Regions from separate parts of the Pantoea dispersa genome, predicted to be linked through region 1. Evidence: riboswitches for the same ligand, from Rfam matches in the RefSeq annotation. Region 1 holds a riboswitch; the other holds the start of a gene.

Evidence for each region. Region 1 has a riboswitch for thiamine pyrophosphate ahead of thiC (phosphomethylpyrimidine synthase ThiC). Riboswitches for the same ligand answer to the same signal wherever they lie in the genome.
Region 2: linked by a shared signal. The riboswitch ahead of thiM (hydroxyethylthiazole kinase) and the one ahead of thiC (phosphomethylpyrimidine synthase ThiC) in region 1 are both predicted to bind thiamine pyrophosphate.

Annotation. Positions count from the first base shown of each region.
Region 1 is NZ_CP082346.1:3,695,271-3,703,180, forward strand. It holds gene nfi (deoxyribonuclease V) at 1-429, opposite strand, end outside; gene hemE (uroporphyrinogen decarboxylase) at 432-1,499, opposite strand; gene nudC (NAD(+) diphosphatase) at 1,539-2,312, opposite strand; gene K7H94_RS17270 (Rsd/AlgQ family anti-sigma factor) at 2,401-2,907, shown strand; TPP riboswitch at 3,059-3,159, shown strand; gene thiC (phosphomethylpyrimidine synthase ThiC) at 3,250-5,172, shown strand; gene thiE (thiamine phosphate synthase) at 5,172-5,819, shown strand; gene K7H94_RS17285 (aminotransferase-like domain-containing protein) at 5,982-7,436, opposite strand; gene K7H94_RS17290 (DUF1127 domain-containing protein) at 7,612-7,797, shown strand; gene rpoC (DNA-directed RNA polymerase subunit beta') at 7,864-7,910, opposite strand, start outside.
Region 2 is NZ_CP082346.1:1,459,016-1,466,925, forward strand. It holds gene metG (methionine--tRNA ligase) at 1-1,427, opposite strand, end outside; gene apbC (iron-sulfur cluster carrier protein ApbC) at 1,590-2,702, shown strand; gene K7H94_RS06715 (GNAT family N-acetyltransferase) at 2,706-3,149, opposite strand; gene ahpC (alkyl hydroperoxide reductase subunit C) at 3,440-4,003, shown strand; gene ahpF (alkyl hydroperoxide reductase subunit F) at 4,074-5,642, shown strand; gene K7H94_RS06730 (hypothetical protein) at 5,695-5,892, opposite strand; TPP riboswitch at 6,238-6,334, shown strand; gene thiM (hydroxyethylthiazole kinase) at 6,368-7,153, shown strand; gene thiD (bifunctional hydroxymethylpyrimidine kinase/phosphomethylpyrimidine kinase) at 7,150-7,910, shown strand, end outside.

The sequences.
Region 1 (7,910 bases):
ATCCAGCTCAGCGAAACGGCCGCACAGGCGCTTTTTCGCTACGCCGATAGTCGGCACATCCAGCAGCGAGCCGAAATGCGCGGCAACGCCCAGCCGGCGCGGATGAGAGATGCCATGGCCGTCGACGAACAGCAGATCGGGCCGCTGCGACAATTGCTGCCACGCCGCCTGCAGGGCTGGAATTTCGCGAAACGAGAGAAAACCGGGGATATAAGGCATGGTGGTCGCGACACGCGCGATGCGATGCTCCACCAGCGTTAATGAAGGGTATTCGAGGATCACCAGGGCGGCACGCGTTACCTCGCCGCCCTGTTCAAAACCAACATCGGCGCCGCCAATGAAGCGCGGCGGCAGTACGTCAAAATCATCCTGCCGCACCACGCTGGCGGCGAGCTGTACCTGTTGCTGTCGTAGTGCGGCTAAATCCATGCTTATCCCTGATGATATGGTCGTGATAGCCGATGCACCGCCTCCACAAACGCGCCAGCGTGCTCTGGCGGAACATCCTGATGAATCCCGTGACCGAGGTTGAAGACGTGACCTTCGCCTGCGCCAAAGCCTTCCAGAATCCCCGCCACTTCCTGCTCAATTCGTGCAGGGGGTGCATACAGCATAGACGGATCCATGTTGCCCTGCAGCGCGACCTTATCGCCCACGCGGCGCCGCGCTTCGCCAATATCGGTGGTCCAGTCAAGGCCCAGCGCATCACAGCCAGTGGCGGCCATCTCTTCCAGCCACTGGCCGCCGCCCTTGGTAAACAGGGTGATGGGCACGCGTCTTCCTTCGTTCTCATGCAGTACGCTGTCGACGATTTTGTGCATGTAATAGAGCGAGAACTCGCGATAGTCGCGCCCGGTCAGCACGCCGCCCCACGTATCAAACACCATCACCGACTGCGCACCCGCTTTAATCTGCGCGTTGAGGTAAAGGATCACGCTCTCTGCCAGCTTATCCAGCAGTGCGTGCAGCGTCTGCGGCTCGGCGTACATCATCTTCTTGATTTTGGTGAAAGCCTTGCTGCTGCCGCCTTCTACCATGTAGGTTGCCAGCGTCCACGGGCTGCCGGAGAAACCGATCAGCGGCACTTCGCCTTTGAGGTTGTGACGGATGGTGCGCACCGCATTCATCACGTAACCCAGCTCCTGCTCTGGATCCGGCACCGGCAGTTTATCCACATCGGCACGACAGGTGATTGGATGGGAGAAACGCGGGCCTTCGCCGGTCTCAAAGTAGAGTCCCAGGCCCATCGCATCCGGAATGGTGAGGATGTCGCTGAAGAGGATCGCGGCATCCAGCGCATAGCGGCGCAGCGGCTGCAGGGTGACTTCGCACGCCAGCTCCGCGTTCTTACACAGCGACATAAAATCACCGGCCTCAGCGCGCGTGGCTTTGTATTCCGGCAGGTAACGCCCGGCTTGTCGCATCATCCATACCGGGGTGATATCCACCGGCTGGCGTAACAGGGCGCGCAGATAACGATCGTTCTTCAGTTCACTCATAATGGGCTCTCTCATGCTAAGGCCGGCAGTGTAGCATTTTCACGCCGCGCTGGCGCGACACAGCGCAACCGTATCTTCAATCAGCCGGCGCGCCACGGTGCCCGGCGGCGGCAACAGGGGCAGATCGTCGTAGCGATACCAGCCAGCATCCAGCAGCTCTTTACCATCGTGCTGCAGCTCGCCGCCATCGTACTCCGCCATGAACGCCATCATCAGCGAGTGCGGGAACGGCCACGGCTGCGAGGTCACGTAACGCACATTTTTTACCCGCACGTTACTCTCTTCCATCACCTCGCGGGCCACCGCCTGCTCCAGCGTTTCGCCGACTTCGACAAAACCGGCCAGCACGGTGTAGATGCTGTTGCGATGGCGCGCATGGTTTGCCAGCAGAATCTCCTCACCGCGACGAATCGCCACAATGATGCAGGGGGCGATTTGCGGATAGTAGCGCTCGCGGCAATGGCTGCACAGGCAGGCGAATTCGCGCTTGCTGTGCTGCATTTCATGGCCGCAATAGCCGCACCAGCGATGCGAACGGTAGAACTCTGCCAGCTGCACGCCGCGCCCGGCGAGCTGAAACAGACCGACATCTTCGTCAATCAGCTGGCGCACCGAGGCCATATTGTCCGGACGCGCTTCGCATACCAGCCAGACGTTTTCGCCCTGCCACTCGCCAATCACTCTGCCGCTGCTGCCGGTCAGGCCAAACTCGCCGGATAAGCCATGCGGCAACTCACCTTGCGGCAACCAAAGTTTCTGCGCGGAGCTGACAATCCACCAGCCAGCGTCTACGCTTGAGATCTCACGTTGCATCTTAATCGTTGTCCTTAGCGTCAAATAGCACGCTGAAATCCTGATGTTAAGTGTGTAATAAACAACTATAACTCACCTGGAGCCCCGTATGCTTACCCAGTTAGATAACCTGACCGAGCGTGTAGGTGGCGGTAATGAATTAGTCGACTCATGGTTGCGCGCCCGTCGACAGCTGCTCGTCACCTATTACGAGTTAATTGGCATGAAGCCGAACAAAGAAGCGCTGACCGCGCTGGATGAACAGGCGCTGGATGCGTTTTGCCATCGTCTGGTGGACTATCTCTCTACCGGCCACTTCAGCGTTTACGAGCGCATCATCAGCGAGATGTCCGGCGACAGCCCGATGATTGCGGCGGCGCAGATCTATCCGGCGCTGGAAGGCAATACTGAACGGCTGATGCAACTGTATGACAGCCATCTGCAGCAGGCCATTAATGACGACAACTGCGTGGATTTCCAGCAGGCGCTGTCAGAAGTGGGCGAAGCGCTGGAGTCACGCTTTACGCTGGAAGACAAACTGATTCAGCTCGCCTGGGATAACCAGCTGGCGCGCCCGCCGGTGGCCAATGACAGCACCATTGCTCGTCCGGCCTGAACCGCTGCAGTTGTAAAAGACTTGTTATTCAGGAAAAGCCCTTTTATGCTGAATGGGCTTTTTTATTGTCTTTTTAACGACAATCCACAATCAAACTTTGCGATATAAGCGCAGCGTGCAGCAGTCAGTAAAGTCGCTTATCGCGTAAAACGTAAACTTGTCGGAGTGCCCTTAGGGGCTGAGACCGTTAATTCGGGATCCGCGGAACCTGATCAGGTTAGTACCTGCGAAGGGAACAAGAGTAGATGTGATCAGCACGGTGCAGTCAGGCGCCCGCACCGTTTCTGTTACTCCTTCCGGACTCCGGACAAGCAGCTTCCCCTTGTTTTCAGGAAACTTGCTATGTCTGATGCTAAAACCTCACGTCGTGAACAACGCGCGCAGGCGCAAAAATTTATCGATTCGCTCCAGGGAACCGCCTTCCCTAACTCCAAACGTATCTGGATCAGCGGCAGCCGCGCGGATATCCGCGTCCCGATGCGCGAAATTCAGCTCAGCCCGACGCACACCGGCGGCAGCAAAGATCATCCGCAATACGCAGAAAATGAACCGGTGCCAGTGTATGACACCGCCGGTGCCTATGGCGATCCCCACGCGACCATCAATGTGCATCAGGGTCTGGCAAAATTGCGCGCCGGCTGGATCGCCGAACGCAACGACAGCGAAACCATCAGCGCACTCAGCTCAAGCTACAGTCAGCAGCGGCTGGCAGATGACGGGCTGGATCATCTGCGTTTTGAACACCTCCCGCTGCCGCGCCGGGCCAAAGCGGGTCGCCGCGTCACGCAACTGCACTATGCGCGTCAGGGCATTATCACGCCGGAGATGGAGTTCATCGCGCTGCGCGAAAACATGGGACGTGAGCGTATCCGCAGTAAAACGCTATTGCAGCAGCACGCCGGTCACGGCTTTGGTGCGCAGCTGCCGGAGAATATCAGCGCCGAATTCGTGCGCGCCGAAGTGGCCAGCGGCCGCGCCATCATTCCTGCCAACATCAATCACCCGGAATCGGAGCCGATGATCATCGGCCGTAATTTTCTGGTGAAGGTCAACGCCAACATCGGCAACTCGGCGGTAAGTTCGTCGATTGAAGAGGAAGTGGAAAAACTGGTGTGGGCCACGCGCTGGGGGGCAGATACCGTGATGGATCTGTCGACCGGCCGCTATATCCATGAAACGCGCGAGTGGATTTTGCGCAACAGTCCGGTGCCGATCGGCACGGTGCCAATCTATCAGGCGCTGGAAAAGGTCAACGGTATTGCAGAAGATCTTAACTGGGACATTTTCCGCGATACCCTGCTGGAACAGGCTGAGCAGGGTGTTGATTACTTCACCATTCACGCGGGCGTGCTGCTGCGCTATGTGCCGATGACCGCACAACGGCTGACCGGCATCGTGTCGCGCGGCGGCTCAATCATGGCGAAGTGGTGCCTGTCACATCATCAGGAAAACTTCCTCTACCAGCATTTCCGCGAAATCTGTGAAATCTGCGCCGCCTATGATGTCGCGCTGTCGCTCGGTGATGGTTTACGTCCCGGCTCGATTCAGGACGCCAACGACGAAGCCCAGTTTGCCGAACTGCGTACCTTAGGCGAGCTGACGCAAATCGCCTGGCAATATGATGTGCAGGTCATGATTGAAGGCCCCGGTCACGTGCCGATGCAGATGATCCGCCGCAATATGACCGAGCAGCTGGAACACTGCCATGAAGCGCCGTTTTATACGCTGGGCCCGCTGACGACCGATATCGCGCCGGGCTACGATCATTTCACCTCCGGGATTGGCGCCGCCATGATCGGCTGGTTTGGCTGCGCGATGTTGTGCTACGTCACGCCGAAAGAGCACCTTGGCCTGCCGAATAAAGAGGATGTTAAGCAGGGGCTGATTACCTACAAGATCGCGGCGCACGCTGCCGATCTGGCTAAAGGCCATCCCGGCGCGCAGATCCGCGACAACGCCATGTCGAAAGCTCGCTTCGAGTTCCGCTGGGAAGATCAGTTTAATCTGGCGCTCGATCCACATACCGCGCGGGCCTATCACGACGAAACCCTGCCGCAGGAATCCGGCAAAGTGGCCCACTTCTGTTCCATGTGCGGCCCCAAATTCTGTTCAATGAAAATCACCCAGGAAGTGCGCGAATTTGCCGCCCGTCAGCAGACTGAAGCCCAGCCGATAGCGCTGGGCATGGCGCAAATGTCCGATGCCTTCCGTAGCCGTGGCGGCGAGCTGTATCACGCCGCCGATGCCCTGAAAGAGGAAAAATGATGACTGAAGCCTTCCCTGCCACCGCGCCAAAACTGGGGCTCTATCCGGTTGTCGACAGCGTGTTGTGGATTGAACGCCTGCTGGCAGCCGGCGTGCGCACCCTCCAGCTGCGCATCAAAGATGGCGATGATCGCCAGATTGAAGCCGCGGTACGCGATGCCATCGCCCTGGGCAAACAGTACGGCGCGCGGCTGTTTATCAACGATTACTGGCGTTTAGCGATTAAGTACAACGCCTATGGTGTGCATCTTGGTCAGGAAGATCTGGATGTGGCCGACCTGGACGCTATCCGCCACGCCGGCTTACGCCTGGGTCTGTCGACACACGATGACGCCGAGCTGGATCGCGCGCTGGCGCTGCGTCCGTCCTATATTGCGCTCGGCCACATCTTTCCGACACAAACCAAAGAGATGCCCTCTGCGCCGCAGGGCATTGCCGAGCTGAAGCGCCATCTGGCGCGGCTGCAGCATATTCCCACCGTGGCGATTGGCGGCATTTCGCTGGCACGCGTGCCGGAGGTGCTGGCGACCGGTGTCGGCAGCATTGCCGTGGTCAGCGCGATTACCCAGGCGGAAGACTGGCAGGCGGCCACCCGCCAGCTGCTGGCGCTGGTAGAATCCCCAGAGCATGTCGCAAAAGCGTTGTAACTGACTGCAACGGCGGTAAAAATCCGCGAATACGGCGCGCAAACGGCAGCAGTCAGGGCTGGCGCGACCGGGGACAATCGCTAAAGTGAGCCTGCCCGCTGTCGCTTGCAGCGGGCCAGGGCTGGCTTCCCCGACTCTCTGTCCGGCCCTGCCTTTCCACCGTTATTCTGTCAGGGAGGTGATATGGCGCGTTTCCGCACTGCAGGCCTGCATGGCACGCTCCACAGCTGCGCCGAGGCTGGCAATCGCCTGCTCGGTTTGCTCATTCATTGGCAGACCATAATTGAGGCGCAGACAGTTGCGATATTTACCCGCCGCCGAAAACAGCGAACCGACCGCCACCTGGATTTTCAGCTCCCGCAGCTCCGCATTCAGCCGCACCGCATCGAAGGCTTCCGGCAGCTCAATCCACATCAGGAAACTGCCTTGCGGCCGCGAGACGCAAATGCCGCAGGGAAAATAGTGGCGCACCCAGCAGCTAAACGTCTCATAGTTACGCTGATACACATGGCGCATGCGGCGCAAATGCGGCAGGTAATGGCCCTGACGAATAAACTCTGCGACCGCATACTGCGGCTGCGTTGCCGTCGAACCGGTGCCAATATATTTCATGTGCAGTACGCGATCGCGATAGCGTCCCGGCGCGACCCAGCCCACGCGCAAGCCGGGCGCCAGGGTTTTGGAAAACGAGCTGCACAGCAGCACGCGGCCATCCATATCCAGCGATTTGATGGTGATCGGACGCGGATACTCCCACGCCAGCTCGCCGTAAACATCATCTTCAATGATCGCCGCGTCAAAGCGCTGCGCCAGCGTCAGCAGCGCGCGCTTACGCGCTTCCGGCATGATAAATCCGAGCGGGTTATTGCAGTTGGGTACCACCACCACCGCTTTGATTGGCCACTGCTCAAACGCCAGCTCCAGCGCCTCAAGGCTGATCCCGCTGACCGCATCGGTAGGGATTTCAATGGCGCGAATGCCCAGACCGCGCAGTGTCTGCATGGTGCCGTGAAACGCTGGCGACTCGACGGCAATGATATCGCCTGGCTCGCACACGGCGCGAATCGACACCGACAGCGCTTCATGGCAACCGGTAGTGATGACAATATCTTCCGCCGTCAGTTGACAGCCGCTGTCAATTGTCAGCCGCGCAATTTGCTCGCGCAGCGCTGCCACGCCGAGCAGGCTGTCGTAGTTGAGCTGATCAATGTCCTGCTTCTGCGCCATGCGGCCCATGATTTTCCACAGCGGCTTGAGCGTCGGCTGGGTCAGGTCCGGCATGCCGCTGCCCAGCTGCAGCACGTCGCCATTAATGCGGCTGCTCAGCAGCTCCAGCACCGATTCCCACTGGGTGATCTCAACCGGACGCTGTACGGGTCGGGTCATCGCGGGCACCGGCGGCGTGGCTTTACGGGTAGCGACAAAATAGCCGGAACGCGGCTGCGGCACGATAAGCTGCTTCTCTTCCAGCAGATGATAAGCCTGCTGCACGGTACTGATGCTGACGCCGTGCTCAATGCTGAGCGTACGCACCGAGGGCAAGCGTTCGCCGCTGCGATACAGCCCCTGCTCAATACGGTCTGAAAGCAGACAGGCCAGATGTTGATAGCGCGTCATTGTGTGCCTCGCTGCGTTAACGGTGATCAAAAATCAGTACAGATGACGCCTATTTCTACCATTCAGATCGGTACGGGCGCAATCTGTATGTTAAAGATAAGTGATTTTTGAACCTGTATTGAATTCGCCATCAGAGGGAAAATGTCGTTCAGACATCATACTGAGGGCTGGGATTATGGAATTTGATCAGAACCGGGCGGCAAAACCGTTCAGCGTGACCTTACTCGATATCTTTCGTGGCGGCGTGCGCGCGATAAAACGCTGGCATGCCAGACGGGAAACGCGGGAGATTCTTTCGCACCTGAGTGATGCGCAGTTGCGTGACATCGGGCTGACGCGTCAGGATATCAATCAGAAATAACGCGGATTTCAGACGAAAAAAAACCCTGCCGAGGCAGGGTTTTTTCATGGTCAGCAGAGCAGACGATTATTCGTCGTCGCTACCGCCCAGACCGGCGTTCAGCAGCTCAGCGA
Region 2 (7,910 bases), 1.8 Mb from region 1:
ATCGCCTGCAGGTCGGCATCGCGGCCTTCCTGTTTCGCCACCACCCACGGTGCCTGCTCGTCAACGTAGCGGTTGGCCAGGTCGGCCAGCGCCATGATCTCGCGGATCGCACGGTTGTATTCGCGGCTGGCCCAGGCTTCACCGATTTTCTCTGACGCATCAACAAAGGTCTGATACAGCGCCGGATCTGCCAGTTCGCTTGCCAGCTGGCCGTTAAAGCGTTTGGTGATAAAGCCGGCGTTGCGCGAGGCGAGGTTCACCACCTTATTAACGATGTCAGCGTTCACGCGCTGGACGAAATCTTCCAGATTGAGGTCAATATCGTCGATGCGCGAAGAGAGCTTGGCCGCGTAGTAGTAGCGCAGGCTGTCGGCATCAAGATGCTGCAGCCAGGTGCTGGCTTTGATGAAGGTGCCGCGCGATTTCGACATCTTCGCGCCGTTCACCGTGACATAACCATGCACAAACAGGTTGGTCGGCTTGCGGAAATTGCTGCCTTCCAGCATCGCTGGCCAGAACAGGCTGTGGAAATAGACGATGTCTTTGCCGATGAAGTGATACAGCTCGGTGCTGGAATCTTTCTTCCAGAACTCGTCGAAATCGATGTCGCCGCGTTTGTCGCACAGGTTCTTAAACGACCCCATGTAGCCGATGGGCGCATCCAGCCAGACGTAGAAGTATTTGCCCGGCGCACCAGGGATTTCGAAGCCGAAGTACGGCGCATCGCGGGAGATATCCCACTGTTGCAGACCGGCTTCAAACCACTCCTGCATCTTGTTTGCCACCTGCTCCTGCAGCGCACCGGAGCGCGTCCACGCCTGCAGCATCGCGCTGAAGGACGGCAGATCGAAGAAGAAGTGTTCAGAATCGCGCATCACCGGCGTTGCACCTGACACCACCGATTTCGGCTCAATCAGCTCGGTCGGGCTGTAGGTCGCGCCGCACACTTCGCAGTTATCGCCGTACTGATCGGGTGATTTACATTTCGGACAGGTGCCTTTGACGAAGCGATCAGGCAGGAACATGCCTTTTTCCGGATCGTACAGCTGCGAAATGGTGCGGTTTTTAATGAAACCGTTCTCTTTCAGGCGCGTGTAAATCAGCTCAGACAGCTGGCGGTTTTCGTCGCCGTGCGTGGAGTGGTAATTGTCGTAGCTGATGTTGAAACCTGCGAAATCGGTCTCATGCTCCTGCTTCATTTCCGCAATCATCTGCTCCGGCGCGATACCCAGCTGCTGGGCTTTCAGCATGATCGGCGTGCCGTGGGCGTCGTCCGCACAGATGAAGAACACCTGATTGCCACGCATTCGCTGGTAACGGACCCACACGTCAGCCTGAATGTGTTCAAGCATGTGACCTAAGTGGATAGAGCCGTTTGCGTACGGCAGGGCGCACGTTACCAGTAGTTTTTTAGCGACTTGAGTCATAATTTGCGTAGCATTCCGTGAATAAAAAATCGGGCTTAGATGTTAACCGAAGCACCCTCTGGCGTAAACACAGCAGCTCGGCCACGTCACTTTTAGCGCCTATCTGATATGATTGATGGCACACCGCCATCGTCTGGCGTCATGACTAAATAAGGAGTTGGGATGACCGCACAATCCCGGGACCATCATTCACCTGAAGCGTTGCGCGCCGTGGTTATCGGCGTGCTGAGCGAGTTTGAGCATCCGACGCTGCAACACAATCTGACTACCCTCAAAGCGCTGCGCCACGTGGCGCTGCTCGACGACAAGCTGCACATTGAACTGGTGATGCCATTTGCCTGGGCCAGCGCGTTTGAGGCGCTGAAAGCCCAGACCAGCGCGGAACTGCTGCGCCTGACCAACACGCGCGCCATCGACTGGCGGCTGCGTCATGACATCGCCACCCTGAAACGCGTGAAAAATCAGCCGGGAGTCAACGGCGTGAAAAACATCGTCGCCGTCAGCTCCGGTAAAGGTGGCGTGGGCAAATCCAGCACCGCCGTGAATATGGCGCTGGCGCTGGCGGCCGAAGGCGCGCGCGTCGGTATTCTCGATGCGGATATTTACGGCCCGTCGATCCCGGACATGCTCGGCACCGAAAAGCAGCGCCCCACCTCGCCGGATGGCACGCACATGGCACCGATCATGGCGCACGGTCTGGCAACCAACTCTATCGGCTATCTGGTGACTGACGATAACGCCATGGTGTGGCGCGGACCGATGGCCAGCAAGGCGCTGATGCAGCTGCTGAACGAAACGCTGTGGCCGGATCTCGATTACCTGATTCTGGATATGCCGCCGGGCACCGGTGACATTCAGCTGACGCTGGCGCAGAACGTGCCGGTGACCGGTGCGCTGGTGGTGACCACGCCGCAGGACATTGCGCTGATTGATGCACGCAAGGGCATGGTGATGTTCGAAAAAGTCAGCGTGCCGGTGCTGGGCGTGGTGGAAAACATGAGCATGCACATCTGCAGCGAATGCGGGCATCACGAGCCAATCTTTGGTACCGGCGGTGCGCAGAAGCTGGCTGAGGATTATCACACCCGCCTGCTGGCTCAGCTGCCGCTGCACATTAATCTGCGCGAAGATCTCGACGACGGTGAACCGACCGTGATTCGCCGTCCGGAGAGTGAATTCACCGCGCTGTATCGTGAACTTGCGGGCCGGGTTGCCGCCCAGCTTTACTGGCAGGGTGAGGTGATTCCGGGCGACATCGCCTTCCGCGCGGTTTAAGCCTTAGCTGCCGCTGGTGCGTGACGCCAGCGGCAGGTGCATCAACACGTACTGGCCCTGTTCACTCTCTCCCAGCGCTTCGCGCTGCCAGCCGTGCTGCTGATAAAACTGCAGCGCCGCTTCGTTCTGTAGCAGACATTTCAGCGCGCCGGTGGAGGTAAAACGCTGCTGCACCGCGTTCAGCAGCGCATTGCCGACGCCCTGGCCCTGAAAGGCCGGATCAACATACAAACTGTGCAAAAAATTATCGTTGTCCATTACGCCAGCAAAGCCTGCGCGGTGGCCGTCGATCTCCGCCACCAGTACCGTTTCACCGGGAATAATCGCGTCGAAATCTTCCAGCTGCCAGTCGTCGCCGGCCAGCCATGTCCAGTTATGACGGCGCGCCGCGAGATAAAGCGTGCGTAGAAAAGGGCGGTCGGCTTCTTCAAAAAGACGAATTTTCACTTCCAGACTCCATGACGAGTAAGCGGGCACGTTTTGTAGCGGCGTTGCGCACGCAGTTGAATCGTGCAGCAAAGATGATTGAATGTTTATAAAAAAATAGCAGTTGCCGCGCGCGAAGATAAAGCCTGTTAACTCTGCGGCTTTTCTGTGTAGAATGCCGCGGCAAGCCGCATCAAATCTGGCGTCGGCACTTTGATAGCTTTTGATTATCTGATTGATAACGTCTGCATATTAGAAGTTGGCCCGAAAATTATGTAGCCTGCATCACATCTTTTTAACGGAGGTCACCCATGTCTATCATCAATACCAAAATCAAACCGTTCAAAAACGCTGCATTCAAAAACGGCGAATTCATCGACGTAACCGAGAAAGACGTTGAAGGTAAATGGAGTGTTTTCTTCTTCTACCCGGCTGACTTCACCTTCGTATGCCCGACTGAACTGGGTGACGTGGCAGACCACTACGAAGAGTTCCAGAAACTGGGCGTAGACATCTACTCCGTTTCAACTGACACGCACTTTACCCACAAAGCCTGGCACGGTTCTTCAGACACCATCGCGAAAATTCAGTATGCGATGATCGGCGACCCGACCGGTGCTCTGACCCGTAACTTCGAAATCATGCGTGAAGCAGAAGGTCTGGCTGACCGCGGTACCTTCATCGTTGACCCGGAAGGCATCATCCAGGCCATCGAAATCACTGCAGAAGGCATCGGCCGTGACGCATCTGACCTGCTGCGTAAAGTGAAAGCGGCTCAGTACGTGGCTTCTCACCCAGGTGAAGTTTGCCCGGCTAAATGGAAAGAAGGCGACGCAACGCTGGCTCCATCACTGGACCTGGTTGGCAAAATCTAAGTCACCTACGCCCTTTGATCTTTCTTCCATCGGGTGCTGCGGCACCCGATTTTCTTCACAGGAACTCACTATGCTCGACACCAATTTAAAAACCCAGCTCAAGGCCTACCTTGAGAAACTAACGAAACCGGTTGAGTTGATTGCCACACTGGACGATGGCGCAAAATCCGCAGAGATCCGTACTCTGCTGACCGATATCGCGAGTCTGTCTGATAAAGTCAGCTTCCGTGAAGAGAACGATCAACCGGTACGTAAGCCATCATTCCTGATTACTAACCCAGGCAGCCACAGCGGTCCGCGCTTTGCCGGTTCGCCAATGGGCCACGAATTTACCTCACTGGTGCTGGCACTGCTGCAGACCGGTGGACATCCGTCGAAAGAGGCGCAGAGCCTGCTGGATCAGGTTGTTGCGCTGGACAGCGACCTGCATTTCGAAACCTATTACTCTCTGTCGTGCCACAACTGTCCTGACGTGGTACAGGCGCTGAACCTGATGGCGGTGCTCAATCCACGCATCCGTCATACCGCCATCGACGGTGGCATGTTCCAGAACGAGATCACCGAACGCAACGTCATGGGCGTGCCGGCGGTTTACCTCAACGGCAAAGAGTTCGGTCAGGGTCGCATGAGCCTGGCAGAAATCGTCGGTAAGGTAGACACCAACGCGGATAAGCGTGCGGCTGAAGAGCTGAACAAGCGTGATGCCTATGAAGTGCTGATCGTCGGCAGCGGCCCGGCGGGCGCTGCGGCGGCCATCTACTCGGCGCGTAAAGGCATCCGTACCGGCCTGATGGGCGAGCGCTTTGGCGGCCAGGTGCTGGACACCGTTGACATTGAAAACTACATCTCCGTGCCGAAAACCGAAGGGGCCAAGCTCGCCGGTTCCCTGCGTGCGCACGTTGATGACTATGACGTGGACGTGATCGACACCCAGAGCGCCATCAAGCTGATTCCGGCAGCCAAAGAGGGTGGCCTGCACGCCATCGAAACCGCTTCCGGCGCAGTGCTGAAATCACGCAGCATCATCATTGCTACCGGCGCACGCTGGCGCAACATGGGCGTTCCGGGCGAAGAGCAGTATCGCACCAAAGGTGTAACCTACTGCCCGCACTGTGACGGCCCGCTGTTTAAAGGCAAACGCACGGCGGTGATCGGCGGCGGTAACTCCGGCGTTGAAGCGGCCATCGATCTGGCCGGTATTGTCGAGCACGTCACGCTGCTGGAGTTCGCCAGCGAAATGCGCGCCGATAAAGTGCTGCAGGATAAACTGCGCAGCCTGAAAAACGTCGATGTGATCCTCAACGCGCAGACCACCGAAGTGAAAGGCGACGGCAGTAAAGTTACCGGTCTGACCTACATCGACCGCAATAACCAGACCAGCCACGAACTGGCGCTGAGCGGTATCTTCGTCCAGATTGGTCTGCTGCCTAACACCAACTGGCTGGAAGGCGCGGTAGAGCGCAACCGCATGGGCGAGATCCTGATCGACGCCAAAGGCGAAACCAGCCTGAAAGGCGTATTTGCCGCCGGCGACTGCACCACGGTGCCGTACAAGCAGATCATCATTGCCAGCGGGGAAGGGGCCAAAGCGTCACTGAGCGCGTTTGATTACCTGATCCGCACCAAACCGGCTGAATAAGTTTTGCGATAGCCACGCAAGCGCCCTGCAACCTGTGTTGCGGGGCTTTTTTTTATCCCAGCCAGCGACGCGCCTGTTCATCGCTGATATCGCGATAATAAATTTTATGGATGCGCTCGCCGCAGCGTTTGCATTCGGCTTCGAGGTACGTGGAGTACCGGTAACGGCCGCCGGGGGCAACGGCGCCTTGACGGGAAATGGTGATATTGTGCCAGTGGTGCGCGTGCGGAAGAAAACTGAATAAAGTCATTAGCGATTCCGGGTGAAGGTGAAACAGCGGTCTTCAAATCCGGAGGGGAATTAGGCCGCGTTATGCCGCCGGCCGATTTGATATTAATCAAGTTGCGCGCTTTCTTCTGTTTATTTCCCGCCTACTGCCCCGGCAGATTAAATTAACTATCCTGATGAATTTTCGGTATTTTGGGGAAATTGATCTCCATCGATTTGTTTATATTTTCCTGATGATCAAAAAATCATGAAAATTGATGGCGCACGTATTTTTGCTCTTCGTTGTCCGGCAAAAAAAGCGCACCCGCCGCAGGATTTACAACTTTAAGCTGACCCTTTATGCTGTGAAGGCACGTCTGACACGGACGTGCATGACTCGGGGTGCCCTTCTTTGTGAAGGCTGAGAAATACCCGTAATACCTGATCTGGATAATGCCAGCGTAGGGAAGTCAGATGCCTGACCGCATTCGCCTTCCTGATTGCCGGTTGGGAGCCTTATGACACAGCCTGACCCTCTTTCCCCGGCGCAACTCGCGCACTCTCTGCAACTGCTGCGGCAGCAGGCACCGCTGGTGCACTGTATGACTAACGACGTGGTGCAAACTTTTACTGCCAACGTGCTGCTGGCACTGCAGGCTTCGCCCGCGATGGTGATTGATGGCGATGAAGCGGCGCAGTTTGCCGGTTTCGCCGATGCACTGCTGATTAACGTTGGCACCTTAACCCGCGAGCGTCGTGATGCGATGCTGGCGGCGGTACATGCCGCTAACCAGGCCGGCACACCGTGGACGCTCGATCCGGTGGCGGTAGGCGCGCTAACCCTGCGTACGGAATTCTGTCAGCAGCTGCTGAGCCTGCGACCGGCGGCCATTCGCGGCAACGCTTCAGAGATTCTCGCCTTAGCCCAGCAGGCCACGGGCGGACGCGGTGTGGATAGCGTGCATCAGGCCGATGCCGCACTGAACGCCGCGCAGCAGCTGGCGCAACGCTGCACGACCCTTGTCGCGGTAACCGGCGAAGTCGATTACGTCACCGATGGCCGCCAGACGCTGGCGATTCCCGGCGGCAGCCCGCTGATGACGCGCGTGGTCGGCACCGGTTGTGCGCTATCCGCCGTCGTCGCGGCGTGCAGCAGCCTGCCGGGTGAGCGCATCCAGCACGTGGCAGCGGCCTGCCGCGTAATGTCACTGGCGGGAGAGCAGGCCGCGCGCAGCGTGGCAGGGCCCGGCAGCTTCGTCGCCGCTTTTCTCGATGCGCTGTGGACGCTGGAGGTGGCGGCATGAAACGTATCAATGCATTGACCATTGCCGGCACCGACCCCAGCGGCGGCGCAGGTATCCAGGCCGATCTGAAAGCGTTTTCCGCGCTCGGCGCGTACGGCACCAGCGTGATTACCGCACTGGTGGCACAGAACACCCGCGGCGTGCAGTCGGTGTATCGCATCGAACCGGCATTTGTCGCGGCGCAGCTCGACTCGGTGCTGGACGACGTGCGCATTGACGCCGCCAAAATCGGTATGCTGGCGGAGACGGCGATCGTCGAGGTGGTGGCAGAGAAGCTGAAACGAGCCAGCCTGCCGTTTGTGGTGCTGGATACGGTGATGATTGCCAAAAGCGGCGATGCGCTGCTGTCGCCCGATGCGGTAGCCAGCATTCGTGAATGTCTGTTGCCGCAGGTATCACTGATCACGCCCAACCTGCCGGAAGCCGCGGCGCTGCTGGGTTGCCGCATGGCGCAGGACGAGGCGAGTATGCTGCAGCAGGGCGATGCGCTGCTGGAACTGGGCTGCGAAGCAGTGCTGATGAAGGGCGGTCATCTCAGCGATGCGGAAAGCCCGGACTGGCTGATCACCCGTGCCGGCCGCCAGCGCTTTACCGCACCGCGCGTTAACACCCGTCATACGCACGGCACCGGCTGCACGCTGTCGGCGGCGCTGGCGGCATTGCGACCGCGCCATGTGGACTGGGCGGGCACCGTAGCGGAAGCCAAGGCCTGGCTGCAGCAGGCGCTGCTGCACGCCGATTCGCTTGAGGTCGGCCA